3 regions of the Streptomyces sp. a15 genome follow, and region 1 is predicted to be linked to each of the others. Evidence: riboswitches for the same ligand, from Rfam matches in the RefSeq annotation. Region 1 holds a riboswitch; each other region holds the start of a gene.
What was found. Region 1 has a riboswitch for cobalamin ahead of AC5P09_RS00135 (ribonucleoside-diphosphate reductase subunit alpha). Riboswitches for the same ligand answer to the same signal wherever they lie in the genome.
Positions count from the first base shown of each region.

Region 2: it holds a riboswitch for cobalamin, as region 1 does, so the genes downstream of both, AC5P09_RS32505 (cobalamin biosynthesis protein) here and AC5P09_RS00135 (ribonucleoside-diphosphate reductase subunit alpha) in region 1, are expected to answer to the same signal.
Region 3: it holds a riboswitch for cobalamin, as region 1 does, so the genes downstream of both, nicT (Nickel transporter NicT) here and AC5P09_RS00135 (ribonucleoside-diphosphate reductase subunit alpha) in region 1, are expected to answer to the same signal.

Region 1 is NZ_JBWLKM010000001.1:22,712-29,979, forward strand. Features, by position in the region: gene AC5P09_RS00105 (GntR family transcriptional regulator) at 1-50, shown strand, start outside; gene AC5P09_RS00110 (YbdD/YjiX family protein) at 93-320, shown strand; gene AC5P09_RS00115 (nuclease/transposase family protein) at 532-2,127, shown strand; gene AC5P09_RS00120 (DUF3311 domain-containing protein) at 2,291-2,551, shown strand; gene mctP (monocarboxylate uptake permease MctP) at 2,548-4,176, shown strand; gene AC5P09_RS00130 (GNAT family N-acetyltransferase) at 4,344-4,850, shown strand; cobalamin riboswitch at 4,903-5,031, shown strand; gene AC5P09_RS00135 (ribonucleoside-diphosphate reductase subunit alpha) at 5,156-7,268, shown strand, end outside.
Region 2 is NZ_JBWLKM010000042.1:64,740-72,007, reverse strand. Features, by position in the region: gene cobN (cobaltochelatase subunit CobN) at 1-1,404, opposite strand, end outside; gene AC5P09_RS32510 (cobyric acid synthase) at 1,401-2,912, opposite strand; gene AC5P09_RS32505 (cobalamin biosynthesis protein) at 2,909-3,850, opposite strand; cobalamin riboswitch at 3,952-4,091, opposite strand; gene AC5P09_RS32500 (nSTAND1 domain-containing NTPase) at 4,304-7,268, shown strand, end outside.
Region 3 is NZ_JBWLKM010000074.1:26,682-33,949, reverse strand. Features, by position in the region: gene AC5P09_RS41125 (GAF and ANTAR domain-containing protein) at 46-759, shown strand; gene AC5P09_RS41120 (hypothetical protein) at 848-1,603, opposite strand; gene thrS (threonine--tRNA ligase) at 2,021-3,268, shown strand; gene AC5P09_RS41110 (nucleoside hydrolase) at 3,344-4,306, shown strand; gene nicT (Nickel transporter NicT) at 4,314-5,429, opposite strand; cobalamin riboswitch at 5,458-5,656, opposite strand; gene AC5P09_RS41100 (ArsR/SmtB family transcription factor) at 5,737-6,192, shown strand; gene AC5P09_RS41095 (LAETG motif-containing sortase-dependent surface protein) at 6,218-7,153, opposite strand.

The sequences.
Region 1 (7,268 bases):
GCGGCGACCGCTACAAGTTCGTGGCAAGGCTCAAGAGGCCCCAGGACTAGGACGGGTCCCAGCACCCGGACGAGTACTGCACGCGGTCGTCGGTGGCGGTGATGGCCCTGGTGGCGAGCATCATCGACCCCGGTCTGTATTTCATCTCCCCCGCCGACCTCGCCCAGGCGGCGGACGAGTCGGCCTACGACCGCTATGTCGCGCACGTACGCGCGGAGCGCCCGCAGGCCCCGGCGCCGTCCCGGCGCGACTTCGAGCGGATGCGCACGGAGCGGCAGGAAGCGGACCCCCAGCAGGGATTGGGAACTGCTGGGGTCTGACTGAGTGCGAGTGCGTTCTGGCGTGTGTGAGTGAGTGCTGAGGCTCCCGGTCGGCGGCTGGGTGTTGCTGTCCCGGGATGGGAATCAGAGTTCGCCTGTCGAATGTGTGACCTTTTCGGGTGGTGCTCGTTGGGTGTGATGACCGGCTTTTCGAGGGGCTGTATGGGGGTGTGGGGTGGGCAGGTTGCGGGAGCTTGCGGCGTCGTTTGTCGTGCCCGGTCCCACGGGTGTGGCGGTCCGTACCCGGTTGAAGCAGATCGCGCCCGCCGATGAGAAGGTCCTCGCGCTGGTGGGCGCGCACCTCGGCTCGCTCGCCTCCGGTGATCTGAGGGCGCGGTGCGCGGATGGTCTGGAGCACTCCGCGGAAACGTGGGCTGCCCGTAAGCGGGGCCTGACGCCGGTGTCGTCGTCCCGCTGGGCCGGGTCGATCACCAAAGCCAGCCACGACCAGTGGGCGCTCGCCCGCCGTGGCCAGCTCGCCCACATCCAGTCCCTGGAGGCGGGGATCCGTACGATCGCGCACCGGCTGTCGCTGCCGGTCGGCGCGAAGGGCTCGAGGAAGGCGCCCGGCGGCTACCGCAGCACACAGGAGTGGCACGCCAAGTCCCGCCGCCTGTACGTGCTGCAGGACCGTCTGGAGCGCGAGCGCGCCGACCGTGAGGCCGGGACCGTGCACGTGGTGCGGGGCGGTAAGCGGCTGGCCCGCACCCGGCACCACCTGCCTGCCGCGCAGCTCACCGAGACCCAGTGGCACCGGCGGTGGGAAGCATCACGCTGGTTCCTGCAGGCCGACGGCGAATCCGGCAAGAGGTACGGCAACGAGACCCTCCGCGTCAGCCCGGACGGCGAGGTCAGTATCAAGCTCCCGGCCCCGCTCACCGAGCTGGCCAATGCCCCGCACGGCCGGTACGTGCTCGCCGCGACGGTGTGCTTCCCGCATCGCGGGCAGGAGTGGGCGGACCGGGTGGAGGCGAACCGGGCGGTGGCTTACCGCATCCACTGGGACGTGGCCCGTGACCGCTGGTACCTGACCGCGTCCTGGCAGATCCCGGTGTCGAAGACCATCCCCCTGGCCGCCGCCCTCGCACAGGGCGTGATCGGCGTCGACACGAATGCCGATCACCTCGCCGCCTGGCGCCTCGACACCCACGGCAACCCCATCGGGAATCCGCGCCGGTTCTTCTTCGACCTGTCCGGCACTGCCGATCACCGCGATGCCCAGATCCGTCACGCCCTCACCCGTCTGCTGCACTGGGCCAGGATCTGCGGCGTGAAGGCCATCGCGGTCGAGGACCTGGACTTCGGCGCGGAGAAGACCCGCGAGAAACACGGCCGCAAACGCCAGTTTAGGCAGCTCATCTCCGGCATGCCCACCGGCAGACTCCGCGCCCGGCTGACCTCGATGGCCGACCAGACCAGCATCGCGGTCATCGCCGTGGACCCGGCCTACACCTCGAAGTGGGGCGCCCAGCACTGGCAGAAGCCCCTCACCGGCACAACGCGTAAGACCACTCGCCACGACGCTGCCGCCGTGGCGATCGGACGGCGCGCCCAAGGGCACCCGATCCGGCGACGGACGACACCGCCCCCACACGACCGGAGCGATCGTGTGGGGCATCGGACCGTCCAGGCCGGACCGGGAACCCGTGGGCGTGAGGAAACCCGCCCCCGCATTCCCGGACCACGGACACGATCCGTGCCGCCGGACCGCGGAGCGAACGCGGGCAACCAGAACGCCCAACACCGCTCGGGGCGTTCGGCTGAGCATGGATCCTGGCAACAGGACTCACTCCCGCTCAGCCTTTAGGAACGGTTCCGCTGCTGCTGAGAGGGAGACGGGCACGGGGCCGAAGGGGGGACACAGAACCACCACATACCGATATGCGGACGAGGTCTTCCGCTCTCCTGACACCGTCGCCTAGATTGCCTGCGCGTTGCACAGATGATCAGTGAGGGGACGGAGCCGCGGTATGTCGAATGCGCCTGAAGTGAGACCACCGGTGGTGACACCGGCCCGCGTGGTCATCGCGCTCTGCCTCTTCGCGCCCTTCGTGGCGATGCTGTGGGTGGGTTCGTACGCGAAGGTCGACCCCGCCTTCATCGGCATCCCGTTCTTCTACTGGTACCAGATGCTGTGGGTGCTGATCTCCGCCGCGCTGACGATGATCGCGTACAAGCTGTGGCAGCGCGACCAGCGCGCCCGCTCCGCCAAGGGGGGTGCGTCGGAATGAAGGACGGCGTAAACGGCGTCGCACTCGCCGTCTTCATCTTCTTCTTCCTGGCCGTCACGGTCATGGGCTTCCTGGCCGCGCGCTGGCGCCGGGCCGCCGACGAGCAGACCCTCGACGAATGGGGCCTGGGCGGACGGTCGTTCGGCACCTGGGTCACCTGGTTCCTGCTCGGCGGCGACCTGTACACGGCGTACACCTTCGTCGCCGTACCGGCGGCGATCTACGCGGCGGGCGCGGCCGGCTTCTTCGCGGTGCCGTACACCATCCTGATCTACCCGCTGATCTTCACGTTCCTGCCCCGCCTCTGGTCGGTCTCGCACAAGCACGGGTACGTGACGACCTCGGACTTCGTACGCGGCCGCTTCGGCTCCAAGGGCCTGTCGCTCGCCGTGGCCGTCACCGGCATCCTCGCGACCATGCCGTACATCGCGCTCCAACTGGTCGGCATCCAGGCCGTCCTGGACGTGATGGGCGTCGGCGGCGGGGAGGACACCAACTGGTTCATCAAGGACCTGCCGCTGCTGATCGCGTTCGGCGTACTCGCGGCCTACACCTACTCCTCGGGCCTGCGCGCCCCCGCGCTGATCGCGTTCGTGAAGGACACGCTGATCTACATCGTCATCGCGGTGGCGATCATCTACATCCCGATCAAGCTGGGCGGCTTCGACGAGATCTTCGCCAAGGCGGGCGAGGCGTACAGCCAGACCAACCCGGCCACGGGCGCGCCGCGCGGCGCGCTGGTACCGGGCGAGGCGGGCCAGTGGACGTACGCCACGCTGGCGCTGGGCTCCGCCCTCGCGCTCTTCATGTACCCGCACTCGATCACGGCGACGCTGTCCTCGAAGAGCCGTGAGGTCATCCGCCGCAACACCACCATCCTGCCCCTGTACTCGCTGATGCTGGGCCTGCTGGCGCTGCTGGGCTTCATGGCGATCGCGGCCGGAATCAAGGTCAGCAACGGGCAGTTGGCGATCCCGCAGCTCTTCGAGACCATGTTCCCCGACTGGTTCGCGGGCGTGGCCTTCGCGGCGATCGGCATCGGCGCGCTGGTCCCGGCGGCGATCATGTCCATCGCGGCCGCGAACCTCTTCACCCGCAACATCTACAAGGACTTCATCAAGCCGGACGCCACACCGGCGCAGGAGACGAAGGTTTCCAAACTGGTGTCCCTCCTTGTGAAGGTCGGCGCGCTGGCCTTCGTCCTCACCATGGACAAGACGGTCGCCATCAACTTCCAGCTCCTCGGCGGCATCTGGATCCTGCAGACCTTCCCGGCCCTGGTCGGCGGCCTGTTCACCCGCTGGTTCCACCGCTGGGCCCTGCTCGCAGGCTGGGCGGTCGGCATGGTCTACGGCACGGTCGCCGCGTACGGCGTCGCCTCGCCGACCCAGAAGCACTTCGGCGGCTCGTCCAAGGAGATCCCCGGCATCGGGGAGATCGGCTACATCGGCCTCACGGCGTTCGTCCTGAACGTAGTGGTCACGGTGGTCCTGACCTTCGTCCTGAAGGCCCTGAAGGCCCCCGAGGGCATCGACGAGACGTCCCCGCAGGACTATACGGCGGACGCGGGTGACCCGGGCGTCCAGGTGGAGCTTCCCCCGGCAACTGCTGGCACCGCTCACTGAACCCACCCAGGGGGCGCGGGGCTGTGTCAATATGCGGCTCCGCCGCGATGGGGGTCCCCCCGCTCGAGCGGAGCCGAGAGTGGGGGAGCGACCAGCCACGACGAACCCGCAGCGGGCCGCCGAAAGTCAAGCACGACGGCGGCCCGCTGTCGTACACACTCACTCGCATGGACATCCGAATCCGGCGAGTGAACCCCACCGAATACGACGCCCTCGGCGAGATCACAGCCCAGGCCTACCTCCGGGACAGCCTCCTCGACTTCGGCGAGAGCGACGAGTACCTCGGCGAGCTGAAGGACGTGGCCAAGCGAGCCTCCGCCGCCGAGGTCCTCGTAGCCGTGGAGAACGACCACCTCCTCGGCGGCGTGACCTTCGTACCGTCCGGCGGCCCGATGGCCGACATCGCCACCCCCGGCGAAGCCGAGATACGGATGCTCGCCGTCGCCCACCAGGCCCGCGGCCGAGGCACCGGCGAAGCCCTCGTCCGCGCGTGCGTCGACCGCGCCCGGGCCACCGAGGGCTGCACGGCCGTCGTGCTGTCGACGCAACGCACCATGCACTCCGCCCACCGCATCTACGAACGCCTCGGCTTCGTCCGCACTCCCGGACGGGACTGGAACCCGATTCCGCACCTGGACGACATCACTCTGCTCACCTACGAGTTGACGCTCTGAAACCGGCGCGACACAACATATGGGGGTGCTGTCCTCACCCGGCACAAGATGTATGCTCATGCTCGCTGTCGCCGCAGGGGAATCCGGTGCGAATCCGGAACTGTCCCGCAACGGTGTACTCATGCGCGCATATGCGTGTATGGGCGTCAGTCCGAGGACCTGCCGACAGCGTGCCCGGCCATCAGGTCCGGGTGCCATGACGTCCGGGCCTCGTGGAGTGGGCCGGTGGGCGCGACGCCGTGTGCGCTCGTGTGCTGCCGTCTGCCCTCCGCAAGGCCCCCGTGCCGAGCGAGGGAGAGCCCCACGTGACCATCGCGCCAGCAGACCCGGCTTCAGCTTCAGCTCCAGTGACCCCGGTGTCCGACGACGGTCCCGGGACCGCGTTGCTGCGGACCCTGACCGAGCTGACCGCCGACCTCCCCGACGCCGACCCCGGCCGGGTCGCCGCCGCCGCGTTGCGCGGCCGGTCCGCGCGGGCCGACGGGACGGAACTGCGCGAGCTGGCCACCGAGGCGGCCGCCGGCCTCATCTCCGAGGACCCTGCCTATTCACGGCTCGCCGCCCGCCTGCTGACCGTCAACATCCGCGCCGAGGCCGCCTCCCAGGGCGTCACGTCCTTCACGGAGTCGGTCGCGGTGGGCCACCGCGAGGGCCTCATCGCCGACCGTACGGCCGAGTTCGTACGGGTCCACGCCGACCGCCTCGACGCGCTGGTCGACGTGCACGCCGACGACCGCTTCGGGTACTTCGGCCTGCGCACCCTGCACGGCCGCTATCTGCTCCGGCACCCGATCACCCGGCACGTGATCGAGACGCCCCAGCACTTCATGCTGCGTGTCGCGAGTGGCCTGGCCGAGGACGACAGCATCCGTGCGCTGGACGAAGTCGCCGCCCTCTACCGGCTCATGAGCCGCCTCGACTACCTCCCCTCCTCCCCCACCCTCTTCAACTCCGGCACCCGGCACCCCCAGATGTCGTCCTGCTACCTCCTCGACTCCCTGAAGGACGAGCTGGACTCCATCTACGACCGCTATCACCAGGTCGCCCGGCTCTCCAAGCACGCCGGCGGCATCGGCATCGCCTACTCCCGCATCCGCGCCCGCGGTTCGCTGATCCGCGGCACGAACGGGCACTCCAACGGCATCGTCCCGTTCCTGAAGACCCTCGACGCCTCGGTCGCCGCCGTGAACCAGGGCGGGCGGCGCAAGGGCGCGGCCGCGGTCTACCTGGAGACCTGGCACTCCGACCTCGAGGAGTTCCTGGAGCTGCGCGACAACACCGGTGAGGACGCCCGCCGTACGCACAACCTGAACCTCGCGCACTGGGTCCCGGACGAGTTCATGCGCCGTGTGAACGCGGACGCGCAGTGGTCGCTGTTCTCCCCCGCCGACGTGCCGGAGCTGGTCGACCTGTGGGGCGAGGAGTTCGACGCCGCCTATCGCGAGGCCGAAGAGAAGGGCCTCGCGCGCAAGACCATCCCGGCCCGTGACCTCTACGGCCGCATGATGCGCACCCTCGCGCAGACCGGCAACGGCTGGATGACCTTCAAGGACGCCGCCAACCGCACCGCCAACCAGACCGCCGAGCCGGGTCACGTCGTCCACTCCTCCAACCTCTGCACGGAGATCCTGGAGGTCACGGACGACGGGGAGACGGCGGTCTGCAACCTGGGCTCGGTCAACCTCGGCGCGTTCGTGGTCGACAGCGACATCGACTGGGACCGGCTGGACGAGACCGTCCGCACCGCCGTCACCTTCCTCGACCGCGTCGTCGACATCAACTTCTACCCGACCGAGCAGGCGGGCCGCTCCAACGCCAAGTGGCGCCCGGTCGGCCTCGGCGTCATGGGCCTGCAGGACGTCTTCTTCCAGCTGCGGCTGCCCTTCGACTCGCCGGAAGCCCGTCGGCTCTCCACGCGCATCGCCGAGCGCATCATGCTCGCCGCGTACCAGGCCTCCGCCGACCTCGCCGAGCGCAACGGCCCGCTGCCGGCCTGGGAGAAGACCCGTACGGCCCGGGGTGTTCTGCACCCCGACCACTACGACACCGAGCTGACCTGGCCGGAGCGCTGGGCGGCCCTGCGGGCACGCGTCGCCACCACCGGCATGCGCAACTCCCTGCTCCTCGCCATCGCGCCGACCGCCACCATCGCGTCGATCGCGGGTGTGTACGAGTGCATCGAGCCGCAGGTGTCCAACCTGTTCAAGCGCGAGACGCTGTCCGGTGAGTTCCTCCAGGTCAACTCGTACCTGGTGAAGGAACTGAAGGCGCTGGGCGTCTGGGACGCCCGCACCCGCGAGGCACTGCGCGACGCGAACGGCTCGGTGCAGGGCTTCGCCTGGATCCCCGAGGACGTACGGGCGCTGTACCGCACGGCGTGGGAGATCCCGCAGCGCGGCCTGATCGACATGGCGGCGG
Region 2 (7,268 bases), on a different contig from region 1:
GAAGCCGCGCGGCGGCTGGATCATCACGACGACGTTCCCGAACTGGAGCGAGGCGAGCACGATGTCGTCCCCGTCGACGTACAGGCTGCCCGGCGGCTCGCCCCACGCCTCCAGCATCCCGTCCCGCAGCTTGGGGTCGAGCGTGTCGAACCACGCCCGGTAGTCGGCCAGCGGCACCCGCGCGGGCGCGGCGGCGAGCTGCTCCTCGGTGAGCCATTCGACGTCGTGGCCACCGGCGTTGATCAGCCGGTGGATCAACTCGTCGCCGTTGTCGGGGTGTCCCTCCACTGCGTACCCGGCGTCCCGGAGCGCGTCCAGGACGCGGATCGCCGAAGCGGGCGTGTCCAGCCCCACGGCGTTGCCGACCCGCGAGTGCTTGGTCGGATAGGCGGTGAAGACGAGCGCGAGCTTCTTGTCCCGGTTCGGCTTGTGCTTCAACACGGCGTGGCGTACGGCGATTCCGGCGACCCGCGCGGCCCGCTCGGGGTCGGCGACGTACACGGGAACGTCGTCCGGGCCCTGCTCCTTGAAGGAGAAGGGGACCGTGATCAGGCGCCCGTCGAACTCGGGGATCGCCACCTGCATCGCCGCGTCCATGGGGGAGAGGGCGGCGTCGGACGCCTCCCAGGCGCTCTTCGAGGAGGTCAGGCAAAGACCCTGCAGCACGGGGATGTCGAGGTCGGCGAGCGCCCCGATGTCCCAGGCCTCCTCGTCGCCGCCGGCCGACGCCTGCGAGGCGTGCGTACCGCCCGCGGCGAGGACGGTGGCGACGAGGGCATCGGCCTTCCCGAGGAGCTCGTACAGCCCGGAGTCGGCACCGCGCAGCGAACCGCAGTAGACGGGGAGGGCGTTGGCGCCCTTCGCCTCGATCGCGTCGCACAGCGTGTCCACGAAGGCTGTGTTGCCGCTGAGCTGGTGGGCGCGGTAGAAGAGCACGCCGATGCTGGGGCGGCCCTCGACGAAGGCGCGCTCCCCATGGACGCCGTACTCCGGCATCTTCTGCGGCTCGACGAACCCCTCACCCGTCAGCAGCACGGTGTCCGAGAGGAACCGCGCGAGCTCGGTGAGGTTGGCGGGCCCGCCCTCGACGAGATACCGCAGCGCCTCGGCCACCACACCGGCAGGCACCGACGACTCGGCCATGAGCTCCGCGTCGGGCACGGTCTCTCCGCCGAGCAGGACGGTGGGGATCCCCGAGGCCTTGAGAGCCGCGAGCCCGTCCTCCCAGGCCCGCTTGCCGCCGAGCAGCCGTACGACGGCGATGTCCGAGCCCTCGACGAGCCCCGGCAGTTCCTCCGCGACGTCCACCCGGGTCGGATTGCCGATCCGGTACGAGGCATCGGAAGCGGCCCGGGCCGCCAGCAGATCCGTGTCGGCGGTCGACAACAACAACACTGTGCTCATGCGGGCGCTCCCGGTGGAATGAATGGCAGTCCTTGCGGCGCGCCGGACTCGATGAGCCGCCACAGCGCGTCCGTGTCCGCGTGCTGTTCGATCAGGTCGCCGAGCCGGTCGAGCTGCTCCTCGCGCAGCGCGGCGAACGAGGTGTCGGCGGCCGGCACGAAACGGCGGCCCGCGGCGGCCGCCACCTCGCGCAGGAAGGCCCGCCGGAACCCGTCCGACTCCAGCGAGCCGTGCCAGTGGGTGCCCCAGGTGTCCCCGACCCGGCAGCCGTCGAGGAACGGGTCACCGCCCTCGATCTCGGCGATCCCGTGATGAATCTCGTACCCCTCGACCTGCTCGCCGAGGGCCTCGCCGACGGGCCGGGTGAGGGTCTTCTCGCGGGCGAACCGCACCCGGACGGGAAGGATCCCCAGCCCTTCGACGTGCCCGCGCCGGCTCTCGACCTCGTCCTCGATGTGCTCGCCGAGGATCTGGAAGCCACCGCAGATGCCGAGGATCGGCCGCCCTTGAGTGGCCCTCCTCATGATCGCCTCGGCCAGTCCCCGCTCCCGCAGCCACTCCAGGGCCCGGACGGTCCCCCGGGTCCCCGGAATGACGATGAGATCGGCGTCGGCCAACTCCTCCGGCCGGTCCACGAACCGCACGACGACACCCGGCTCGGCGGCCAGCGCGTCCACGTCCGTGAAGTTGGACATGAGCGGGATCGCACAGACGGCGACCCGCAGCACGTCCTCCCCGACGGGCGGGGCGACGACCGACTCCCTGACCGTCCCCCGCAGCGAGACCCGCAGCCCGTCCTCCTCGTCGATCCCGAGCCCGTGCCGGAACGGCAGGACGCCGTACGTGCGCCGCCCGGTGAGCGAGTGCAGCATGTCGAGCCCGGGCTCCAGCAGGGACACGTCCCCCCGGAACTTGTTGACGAGGAACCCGGCGACGAGCGCCTGATCCTCGGGCGACAGCAGCGCGACGGTCCCGAAGAAGGAGGCGAAGACACCCCCACGATCGATGTCACCGACGACGAGCACGGGCAGCCCGGCATTCCGGGCGATCCCCATGTTGACGATGTCGGTCCGCCGAAGATTGATCTCGGCGGGGCTGCCGGCCCCCTCGCAGATCACCGCGTCATACGTGCCCCGCAACTCGGCGAGACAGTCGAGAACGGTCCCCAGAAGCTGCTGCTGCCGCCCCCCGTGATACCCCCGCGCACTGAGCTCACCGACCGGCTTCCCGAGCAGCACGACCTGACTGCTCTGCTCACCGCCCGGCTTCAGCAGCACGGGATTCATGAGCGCGGTCGGCTCGACCCGACAGGCCTGGGCCTGCATGGCCTGAGCCCGCCCGATCTCGGCGCCCTCGCGCGTCACGAACGAATTGAGGGACATGTTCTGCGCCTTGAAGGGCGCCACCTTGACCCCTTGCCGCACCAGCCACCGACAGATCCCGGCGGTGACGACACTCTTGCCCGCGTCGGAGGTGGTACCGGCGACCAGGAGACCCCCACCGGTCATGACGTACGCCCCTTTGCAACGAGCCGTGCGGCGACACTGACGCCGAGCGCGAGCAGGCCGACGCGCTGCGAGAGTCGTACGGCCCGTTCGACGTCGGGTGTGGCGACCGCGCGCCCCTGTGTGTTGAGTACGGGCCGGTGCTCGACCCGCCCCCCGTACGACAACGTCCCGCCCAGCCGCACTCCCAGCGCCCCCGCGAACGACGCCTCCACGGGCCCGGCGTTGGGACTCGGATGCTTCGCGGCATCGGCCCGCCAGGCGCGCACGGCGCCCCGCGGATCCGGCCCGGCCACCGCGGCCAGTACGGCGGTCAGCCGCGCCCCCGGCCACCCCGCGAGATCGTCGAGCCGGGCGGAAGCCCACCCGTACCGCCGATACCTGGGCGACTTGTGCCCCACCATGGCGTCGAGGGTGTTGACGGCCCGGAACCCGAGCAGCCCGGGCACCCCGGCCACGGCCCCCCACACCAGCGCCCCCACCACCGCGTCGGACGTGTTCTCGGCAACGGACTCGACCACGGCCCGGGCGATCCCGTCGGCGTCGAGGGCCTGCGGATCCCGCCCGCACAGATGCGGCAGCCGAGCCCGCGCGGCGTCGACGTCCCCGGCCTCCAGCGCCCGCCCGATGACCCGAGCCTCCCGCGCCAGCGAAGTCCCCCCGACGACGGCCCAGGTGGCCACGCCGGTCAGCGCGACGGAAGCGGCAGGGGACGGACGCACGACTCGCGACGCCACCGCGCCCAGCGCGACGGCGCCACCGGCACACACCACAGCGTGCAGCGCACCCCACCCCCGGTGGTCCCGCCACAACACCCGTTCCACGGCACCCGCGGCCCGCCCGAACACCGCGACCGGATGCCCACGGCGCGGATCGCCGAGCAGGAGGTCGCCGAGAAGGCCGGCGGCGGCGCCGTACGCGAAAACGCGATCGGCACGCATGGACTCAGCCGACCGCTGTCACAGACAGGACGCTGGTGTTGAACCTCAAACGGCAGCCGCGCATGGCGATATGTCCTCACTCAGGGTGTCCACGCCCTGGTTCGACGAGATCGGCGGTGAGAGTTCCTGGCTCCCGGGGCTTCCTACCCCGGTGACAGTGGCGGGACCGCGCCGGACTCACACCGGCTTCCTCTCCTACCGCCGTACATGGCTCCGGCAGTCCACCACGGGGTTGGAAGGGCCGTCAACTTGCTGTTGACCTGCGGGAGCGGAGTGTGCAGAACCCCACACGGGTCACACCGGCTAGCACTCCGCCGGGGCCCCGCGGACCGACTCCGCGCGAATTTCCCTGTGATGAGTGGCGTTCCGTGAAGCCGGTTGCGGCGGGAGGCCGCGGCACCTCCAATACCTCGTACGAAGTGCTACCAGATATAAGGAAATTCATGAACATTTATGAGTATTGACGAAGTGGGTGCATGGGGAGAACCGGCGCGTTTCCTGGAAGATCTCGGCACGACGGTGTTACGGGTGTGCGGCGGCGACGGGCGGCCCGTCGGGACCGGGTTCCTGCTGGCGCCCGGCACGGTGGCCACCTGCGCCCACGTCGTCGCCGACGCGTTGGGAACCGACGCGAGGTCGTCGACGGCGCCTGCCTCACCGGTGACCGTGGAGTTCGCCCTGCTGCCGGGGGCGGTGAGGTACGAGGCGTCGGTGTCGGCCTGGCGGCCGGTGGCCGACGACGGCACCGGTGACATCGCACTGCTCCGGCTGCCGGAAGGCGCGCCCGCCGGCGCGGTCCCCCTCGCGGACGCCGGCGACGTCTGGCACCACCGTTTCCGCCTCCTCGGCTTCCCCGCCAGCGCCGAACACGGCGCTTGGATCGGTGGACGGCTGCTCGGTGCGGTAGGCCAGGGCTGGATCTCGATGGAGACGGACGGCCCGGCCCACCGCATCGGCCCCGGATGCAGCGGAGCCCCGGTCTGGGACGAGGACCTGGGTGCGGTCGTCGGCATGACGGTCGCGACCGACCGCGGTGCCTCGGCCGTGACGTCTTATCTGATCCCGGCCGCCGCCATCCTGGAGCTCCAACCCGGGGCGCGTCGCTGCCCCTACAGAGGACTCGATGCCTTCCGCGAGGAGGACGCCGAGTACTTCTTCGGCCGCGAGGAGGAGACCCGCCGGCTCCTCGACGCGGTCGAGCGGCACCTGGTGGTGCCGGTCGTCGGCCCGTCCGGCAGCGGGAAGACCTCCCTGGTACGGGCGGGGGTCCTGCCCCGCCTGAGGGCCGAGGGGTTCACCGTCTCCGAGATCCGCCCCCTGCCGGGTGCCCGGGCGTCGCTGACGGTGGCTCGGGCGGTGGTGGGGGTGCTGGAGACGGGGGCAGCCGCATCCGCGGGGCCGGGCGGAGAGGCTTGCGCGGGGCCGGGCGGGGACGCATCTGCTGCGCCTGGTTCTGCTTCTGGGCCTTGGGCGGTACCGGGCCCTCGTCCCGAGCAGGGCTTGGCGTCTGCGTCCGTTTCGGGGCCACCGCCCGGTCCTGGCTCCGCGTCGGCGGACCCCGCGCCCGCAGCGTCCGCCGCGCCCGGCACCGCTCTGGCCGTCGTCGAGCACGAGCGCGCCGCGCTCGTCCTGGCCGATCTGCTGGACTCCGCCGACGGCATGACCCCCGCCGAACTCGGACGACGTCTGCTCGACCACTGCGGCCCGCGCGGCCACGTCTTCTTCCTCAACCAACTGGAGGAGACCGTCGCCGCCGAACCGGCCACCGCCCGCGCCCTGCTGGCCCTGATGGTCGGTATGGTCTCGGTTCCTGCCGAAGGACGGCGGCTGCGCGTCCTGGCCACCCTGCGCTCGTCCTGCCTGGACGACCTCGCCGACCCCGCCACCGCCCGCGTCCTGAGCGACTGTGCCCAAGTGGTGGCGCCCCTGGGCCGATCGAGCCTGCTGCATGCCGTCGAGGGCCCCGCGGCCCGCGTCCCCGGCCTCACCCTCGACACCGGGCTGGCCGAACGCATCGTCGACGACGCCGAGGACGAACCGGGCCATCTGCCTCTGGTGGAGTTCGCCCTCACGGAACTCTGGGCGCACGAGAAGGGCATCCGTCTCACCCACTCCGGCTACGAGGCCCTGGGCGGGGTCGCCGGCGCCCTGTCCGCCCACGCGGAGGAGCGGGTCGGTGAGGTCTTCGCCGCGCACGGCGAGGCCCCGGTCCGCCGCCTGTTCACCCAACTCGCCCGCCCCGACGACGCGGGCGGCTTCACCCGCAAGCCGGTACGCCTCGCGCCTTTGCCGCCCGAACTCCGGGCAGCCGCCGAGGCCCTGGCGACCCGAACCCGGTTCATCCGCATCACCCACGGCCCCGACGACGACCCCATCGTCGACCTCGCCCACGAGGAACTGGTCCGTGCCTGGGGCCTCCTGAGGAAGTGGCTGGACGATTCCCGCGACTTCCGGGCCTGGCAGGAACGGCTGTTGCAGGCGCTGGCGCACTGGAAGGAAACGGGAGGCGAGCCGGGCGCCCTGCTGCGCGGGACGATGCTGGCCACGTCACTGGAGCGACTGGAAGATCCCGACGGCCGCGCGGACATCACACCGGCGGAGCGCGAGTATGTGCAGCTCAGCCGCCGTCATCAGCAACGGGGCCTGCGGCGGTGGCGGCTGGCGACAGCCGTGGTGGTCGTGCTGGCGCTGGTCGCGGGCTATCTGGCGATGGAGACATGGCGCGGGGGACTGGCCCTGGAGGAACGTGTGCGGACCATCGCGTCCCGGCAGCTGACGGAGGAGGCTGTCCGGCTGGCGGCGACCGATCCGGGCATGGCCGCGCGGCTGTCCGTGGCCGCGTGGCACAACCATCCCGGCAAGGAGGCTCGGCAGGCGCTGCTTCAGGCCTACCTCGGTGGCATGTCGGTGATCTCCGGGCATGCAGGGCAAGGATCCGAGCCCATCCGGAGCATCGACGTCACGCCGGACGGCTCCACGGTCGTGACCGCCTCCGTCAGCCAGGACGGCGTCGCGCACGCCCGGGTGTGGACAGGCCTCGCCGACGGGCGGGCGAGCTGGTGGCAGGTGCCGGATCTGACCGGCAGAGGAGCTCCCGAACGCGCCGAGCTCAGCGATGACGGCGGGTTGCTGGCCATCGTGTCCGCCGACGGGTCGGTCCACTGTTACGACGTGCGCGCCCACCGACACCTGTGGACCAGTCACCAGCCTGTACTGGGGACCGGGCGCATGGGCCACACGGCGGCGCTCGACTTCTCGGACAGCGGTCGGCTGCTGCTGCGCCTCGTCGCTGACCATCTCGCCGGGCGAGGGGCGGCGCGCAGCTCCCACGTCCAGGTCTGGCAGAGCCGCACAGGAAAGCCTCGGAAGGCGTCGCAGCAGGGGCTGCCGAGCGGTCGGGAGGCGAGCGACGCCGCGC
Region 3 (7,268 bases), on a different contig from region 1:
CGGACGTCGGACGGCGACACCGAACGCGAACTCGCACAGGACCGCATACGCGACGTCGACCTGATCGCGGAGGGCGTGCGGGACGCCGAGCCCAAGGAGCTCCCCGCGCGGCTGTGCGGGGTGGCGGTCGAGCTGCTGCCGGTGGCCGGCGCGAGCGTGGCGCTGCACAGCGACGGCATGCCCGTACGGCTGGGCGCGAGCAGCGAGCAGGCCGCCCGCATGGCGGAGATCCAGGCCACCCTCGGCGACGGACCCTGTCTGTCCGCCGCCCGGGTCTGCGCCCCCGTGCTCGCCTGCGACCTCACCGCCGGCCGGGACGTCCGGCGCTGGCCGGTCTTCGCCCAGCAGGCCACGGCCGTCGGCGTACGGGCCGTGTACTCGCTCCCGCTGGGCAACGAATCGGTCTGCGTGGGCACCCTCGACCTCTACCGCGACACCCCCGGCGAGCTCACACCCCGCGAACTGCGCACCGCGCTGCTGGTGGCGAGCGTGATGACGGTCGCCCTGATGGCGCTGCCCCGGGGGGACGAGAACGGGGGCCGGGAGACGGAACCCTGGCTGAGCGGCCTGGCCCAGGACCAGGACGAGGTCTACCAGGCCGTCGGCGTGATCATGGCCCAGCTCGGCATCGACGCCGACGAGGCCCTGGCCCGCCTGCGCGCCCACGCCTTCGCGGAGAGCCGTACAGCGCTGGAAATGGCGCGTGACGTGGTCGGACACCGGACGAGGTTCGACCGGGACGACGGCGACGGGGACTGAACGGGGACGGGGACGGACGGGGACGGACGGGGACGGACGGGGACGGACGGGGACGGACGGTACGGAACCGCCGTACCGTCCCGGAGACTCAGACCTCCACCCGCCCCCGCTTGCGGACCTCCGTCAGCCGCTGCGCACCCAGCTGTACGACCGCCTGCGCGACCTCGGGCGCCACCTCGCCGAAGCCGCCGTGGGTGAGGCCGATCGCGTCGTCGCCGACGCGCACGACCGCCACGTCCAGGGTGAACGCGGCGGGCTCGCCGTCGGCCGTCTCGCCCCACACGACGATCCGCAGCCCCTGCCGGGCGTCCCCGACCTGCGGCAGCGCGGCCTCGGAGACCTCGACGTCGTGCACGTCGCCCCGCGTGGCCTTGACCGTGAACTCCGCGCACTTCTTCGGCAGCGACTTCAGCCAGGCCAGCGTGCGGTCCACGTCCGCCGCCGGGTGGGCGACGACCTGCTGGCGCAGCTGGGTCTCGTTCCAGCCGTCGTCGAGCCCGACCACCGCGCGGGGGCGGGCGTCCGCGCCGAACAGCTCCTCGGCGTAGAGGGTGTCGAGCAGGCGCCGGCAGTCCGGGCGGTTCGTCTTCGCCTTGAGCACGGTGTCGTGCCAGGTCGCCGTGGACTGCGTGGGCGTCCACGGCTCCCCCAGATCGACGTCCGTGAGCAGCGTGGCCTGCGCCTGAGCGTCGGTGAGGGCGGGGGTGGCGGCCGGGCTCTTCGCGGAGAGGTCGGGTTTCTCGGCGGTGGGCGGGGTGGTGAGGGCGGAGCAGGCGGTGGCGGTCAGGAGGGCGCACAGGGTGAGCGCGGCGGTGGCGAGAGTGCGGGCCGGGGGTCGGGTCATCGGGGTCTCTCCTGAGGGCTGCCAAGATCGAGTGCGCCCTCTTACGGCACCACCGGGACGGACGGGCCACCAGCGAGCCGGGCCGTACGGGTGAGGGGCGTCGGTGCCGGCGGGGTGGGTCGCGCGGCCCGGCGCTTGCGGTGTGCCGCCCGCGCCCACCCGTGCCGCCCCAGGCGGCACGACTGCCCGCGGACTGACGGCATCGGGCCGCCCGGCGGAAAACCCGTCGCACTGCTCCCCGCCCCCTTGTTACCGTCCCCCCATGCAGCGCGCCCACGTAGTACTCGTGTCTCTCACGACGACGCCGGAGAGTGTCCCGGCGCGCTGACAGCTGACCCAGTCGAAAGCCCCGGGGCGAGTGCCCCGGGGCTTCGGCGTGCGGGGGCTCGTCGCCGGTCACCGTGAGGAGAGACCGCCATGACCGCTGTGGACGCCCTGACCGGCCCGCACGACCACCGCCGACTCGGCCGTGAGCTCGGCCTGTTCGACACCGACCCGCTGATGGGCGCGGGCCTGCCCTACTGGCTGCCCGACGGGGCAGTGGTGCGGCACACCTTGGAGGAGTACGTCCGGGAGGCCGAGCGCGCCGCCGGCTACCGGCACGTGTACTCGCCGGTCCTCGGCAAACGGGAGCTCTACGAGATCTCGGGGCACTGGTCCCACTACAGCGAGGACATGTTCCCGCCGATGGAGCTGGGCGCGGAGGAGGTCGTCCTGCGGCCCAGCCTGTGCCCGCATCACGCGCTGATCTACCGCTCCCGCTCCCACAGCTACCGTGAACTGCCGCTGAGAATGGCCGAGTTGGGCGGCATGTACCGCGCCGAGCTGTCCGGGGTGCTGGGCGGTCTGACCCGGGTCCGGGCCATCCAGCTCAACGACGCGCACATCTTCTGCACCCTGGAGCAGGCCGTGGACGAGGCCCGCGGCGCCCTGGAGCTCATCGGCCGCGCGTACGCCGATCTCGGCATCCGCCCGGCCCGGTACCGGCTCTCCCTGCCCGGCGAGGGCGGCAAGTACGTCGCCGACCCGGAGCTGTGGCGGCGGGCCACCGCGCTGCTGCGGGAGGTGCTCGACGACTCGGGGATCCCCTACGAGGCGGCCGAGGGCGAGGCCGCCTTCTACGGCCCCAAGATCGACGTCCAGATCGCCGATCCGGCCGGCCGCGAGGCCACCCTCTCCACCGTCCAGATCGACTTCCACCAGCCCGAGCGCTTCGACCTGCACTACATCGGCGCCGACGGGGCGAAGCACCGGCCGGTCATGGTGCACCGCAGCGTCATCGGCAGCGTGGAACGGGCGGTCGCGCACCTCGTCGAGCAGCACGGCGGCGCGTTCCCGGCCTGGCTCGCCCCCGTGCAGCTGGTGGTGCTGCCGGTGGCGGACGCGCAGGAGGAACGGGCCCACGAGGTCGTACGGCAGGCCCTGGCACGGGGACTCCGGGCGGACGTGCGCGGCCCCGGCGACGGCACCCTCGGCGCCCGGGTCCGGGCGGCGCGGCTCGTGCCGTACCAGGCGGTGATCGGGGAGCGGGAGGCCGTCGGCGACCTGGTGGCCGTACGACTGCGGGACGGGAGCCGTCCGGGGGCGGTGCCGGCCGGCGAGCTGCTGGAGCGGATCGCCGCCCGGGTCGCAGGCCGCGGGACCGAACTGTGGGGGCCTGCGTAAGGTCACTGACGTAGGGACCGTAGAGAGACCTCAGAGACACCTCACAGACACCTTCATGAAGCGAGGAGCGCCGCTGTGACCGGTCAGCCCATCCCGGTGATCATCGACTGCGACACGGGTGTCGACGACGCCCTGGCCCTGCTGTTCGCCGTACGGCACCCCGCGCTCGACGTGCGGGCGGTGACCTGCGTGGCCGGGAACACCGACGTGGACGGCGTCGTACGCAACACCCTGACCGTGCTGGAGCAGGCCGGGGCCGGTGACATCCCGGTCGCGCGGGGTGCCGAGCGCCCGTTGATCGAGCCCGTGCGGACGGCACGGCACGTGCACGGCGACGACGGGATGGGCGACCTGGGGCTGCCCGCGCCCACCCGCCGGCCGGTCGACGTGGACGCGGTGACGCTGCTGCGGCGGGAGATCCTCGCCTCGCCGACGCCGGTCACCCTCATCCCCATGGCGCCCCTGACGAACATCGCGCTGCTGCTGCGTACGCACCCGGAGGTCGTGCGCAACATCGAGCGGATCGTGTTCATGGGCGGCGCGGTGGCGACCGGGAACGCCACGCCGGTCGCGGAGTTCAACGTCTGGCACGACCCGGAGGCGGCCGCGATCCTGCTCACCGCCGGGGTGCCGATCACCATGTACGGCCTGGACGTCTTCAAGCAGGTCCTTGTCCCGGCCGGAGACGTGCAGCGGCTGCGCGCGAGCGCGGAGCCCCGCCTCCGGCTGGCCGGCGAACTCCTCGCCCACCGCGACCCGGCCACCTCCGGCGACCCCACCCCCACCGGCGGCCTGGGCGACGCGGGCGCGGTCTGCGCGGTCGTCGACCCGGGAGGGATCACCACCGAACGTCTCCCGGTCGAGGTGAGCCTCGCCCCGGGTGCCGGCCGGGGCCAGACGATCGTCGACCGGCGCCCCCGCCCCGGCGAGTCCGAGATCCACGAGGGCACCCGTGAACAGCGGCTGGTGGACGTGGCGTTGGGCGTGGACGTGGAGCGGTACGTGAAGCTGTGGCTGACGACGGTGGAGGGCGCCTAGCGGACGCCTAGCGGGTGTCCGCCGCCGGCCGTACCGCCCACCGCTGTTCCACCTTCGCGAGCCGCCAGTAGCCGATGGCCGCCGCCCACACCACCACGAACAGGCCGACGATGACGTAGCCGACGCTGTCGAGGTTGATGTCGGCGATCCAGGTGGTGACCGTGTCGCTCAGGTCGAGCTTCTCGTGCAGGACGCCGACGAGTTCGATGGTGCCGATGAAGAAGGCGACGGCGATGGACAGGCCGGTGATCGTGAGGTTGTAGAAGACCTTGCGGACCGGGTTGGAGAACGCCCACTGGTAGGCGAAGTTCATGAAGGTGCCGTCGAGGGTGTCGAACAGGCTCATGCCGGCGGCGAAGAGGAGGGGCAGGGAGAGGATCGCGTACCAGGGCAGTCCGGCCGCCGCGCCCGAACCCGCCATCACCATCAGCGTCACCTCGGTCGCCGTGTCGAAGCCGAGGCCGAAGAGGAAACCGAGCGGGTACATCTGGCCCGGGCGGGTGATGGACTTGGTGAGGCGGCCGAGGATGCGGTTCATGAACCCGCGGGAGTCCAGGTGCTGTTCGAGTTCCTTCTCGTCGTAGGCGCCCGCCCGCATCGCCTTGAACACCTTCAGGATGCCCAGCAGGGCGGCCAGGTTGAGGGCGGCGATGAGGTAGAGGAACGTGCCGGAGATCGTCGTACCGAGGACGCCGAGCACCTGGTGGGTGCCGGAATCCTCGTTCATGACCTTTCCGGCGAGCTGGGTGCCGCCCGCGATCAGCAGGGCGAGCAGCACCACCACGCTGGAGTGGCCGAGCGCGAACCAGAAGCCCACCGACACCGGGCGCTTGCCGTCGGCCATCAGCTTGCGGGTGGTGTTGTCGATCGCGGCGATGTGGTCGGCGTCGAACGCGTGCCGCATGCCGAGGGTGTAGGCGGTGATGCCGAGGCCGATACCGAAGGCCTTGTCGCCGACCTCGTAGTGCCCGGGGACGACGAGGAGGAACAGGATTCCGAAGGCGACGACGTGCAGTGCGGCGACGACCGACATGAGTCCGGCGGTCTTGAGGGTGTCCTCGCGGCGCCACTTGAAGGACGTCGGGGCGGGCACGGACGTCTGGGCAGGCTTGGGCAGGGTCATTCGGTCACGCTCCAGCACCTCGTGGATCAACTCGTGAGATGCCGTGGCCGGTCTCCTGGCTTACGGGTCGTGCGTGTCCGTTCCTGCCTTCCCGGTCGTGCGACCAGTGGCCCGGCTGGCGCCGGACGGGACGGAAACTCCCCGATCACAGTGGCGAGGGCCGCTCCGGCATGGACCCTTGAGGGGTCGTCACCGGCTTCCCGAGCACCACGGCCAGCCCACCGTAGGGTGGCAAGCGGTCTCCTGCATAGCTGCGTACCTGCGCAGGTATGGAAGATCACATGGGGGTGCCTGCGAGGATGGCGGCATGCATCTCGTTCCGGCCGACCGAGCGGATCGCCGAACCATCGACGGGCACCGGGTGTGCGACGCCATCGCCGCGATCGGCGAACCGGGCCATGTCCGCGCCTGGGCCGACCGCTTCTCGCTGCTCGCCGATCCCAAGCGGCTGGCCCTGCTGCTCGCCCTGCACCGCACCGGTCCCCTGGCCGTCTCCGACCTGGCGATCGCCACCGGCATGAACGACCCCGCCGTGTCGCAGGCGCTCAGGCTGCTGCGGGCGGCGGGGGTCGTGGAGGGGGAGAAGGAGGGGCGGATCGTGCGCTACCGGGTGGTGGACGCCGACATCGCCTCGCTGCTCGCGCACTGCGCGACCTCCAGCCCGCTGGGGGCACCCCCTTTGGGGGAGTTTGAGGACGAGTTGGGGGAGTTTGAGGACGAGGCCCGAACGCCGGCCGGGCTGAAACCGCCCGACCGGCGCTGACGCCGACTGCACCAACTGCGCCTGATTACGAGCGAGCCGCCTTGCGACGCCGCGTCGCCAGCACGATGCCCGCGCCGCCCGCGAGCAGCACGGCCGCGCCGATCGCGATCGGGCCGGTCGCGCTGCTGCCGCCGGTCTCCGCGAGGTCGCCACCGCCGCCGTTCGGGGTGGCGGCGGGAGCGGTGGTGGACTCGGAGGCCGACGGGCTCGGGGCCTCGGTGGAGGGCGAGGGGGACTCGGAGGGAGTCTCCGTCGCCGGCGGCGTCGTCTCCTCGCCCGGTGTCGAGGGTTCCGTGGACTCCGGGGTCGACGGGGTCGGCGTGGGGGTGGCCGGGGGCTCGGACGGGGCGGTCGTGCAGTCCTTCGTGCCGCCGTTCCAGGCCGCGATCAGCTTGTCCTTGATGACCGGACGGTCCGGGCCCATGGGCAGGTCGCCGTGGACGAAGCCGTCGTTCGCGTCGAGCTCGCCGTCGAACTTGACGGCGCCCCGGTAGAGGTCGATCTGCGCGAAGCAGCCCGCGTCCGGCACCGCGATGTCGAGGGAGTCGGTCTGGCCGGGCTTGACGGTCACCGTGTCGAAGTCGACGAAGACCTGCTCGCCGGAGGTGGCGAAGGTGGCGCCGTGGGCGAGGTAGGAGGCCAGGGAGGCCGTGCAGGTGGTCGCGTCGCCGGCCGTGCGGACCTTGATGTGGACCTTGCCGTCGTCGGTCGGCTTCAGGTTCTGGTCGTCGACCTTGACCGAGTCGTAGAAGCTCGTGCCGTCCAGCGAGAACTGGCAGCGGTCGGTCTCGGTCTCCGTGCCGGCACCGGTGCCGGGCTGGTAGGTGCCGCCGGACTTCCAGCCGTCGCCACCGGGGGTGCCGGTGGCCCAGGAGGTGGGGGCGGAGACGGCACAGAGGACGAGCGCCGCGGCGCCCGTCCCCAGCAGGCGGCGCGCGGTGACACGTCTGGCTATGGACATGCGGGATCCCATCGGGGTGCGGGGGGTGGCGGGTGTTCCGAGAACACCGGTTCTGAGAAACACTGGGCTCATTGGTCATATGCGCCACAGTGCTCGCACATCGTGGATCTCCCCA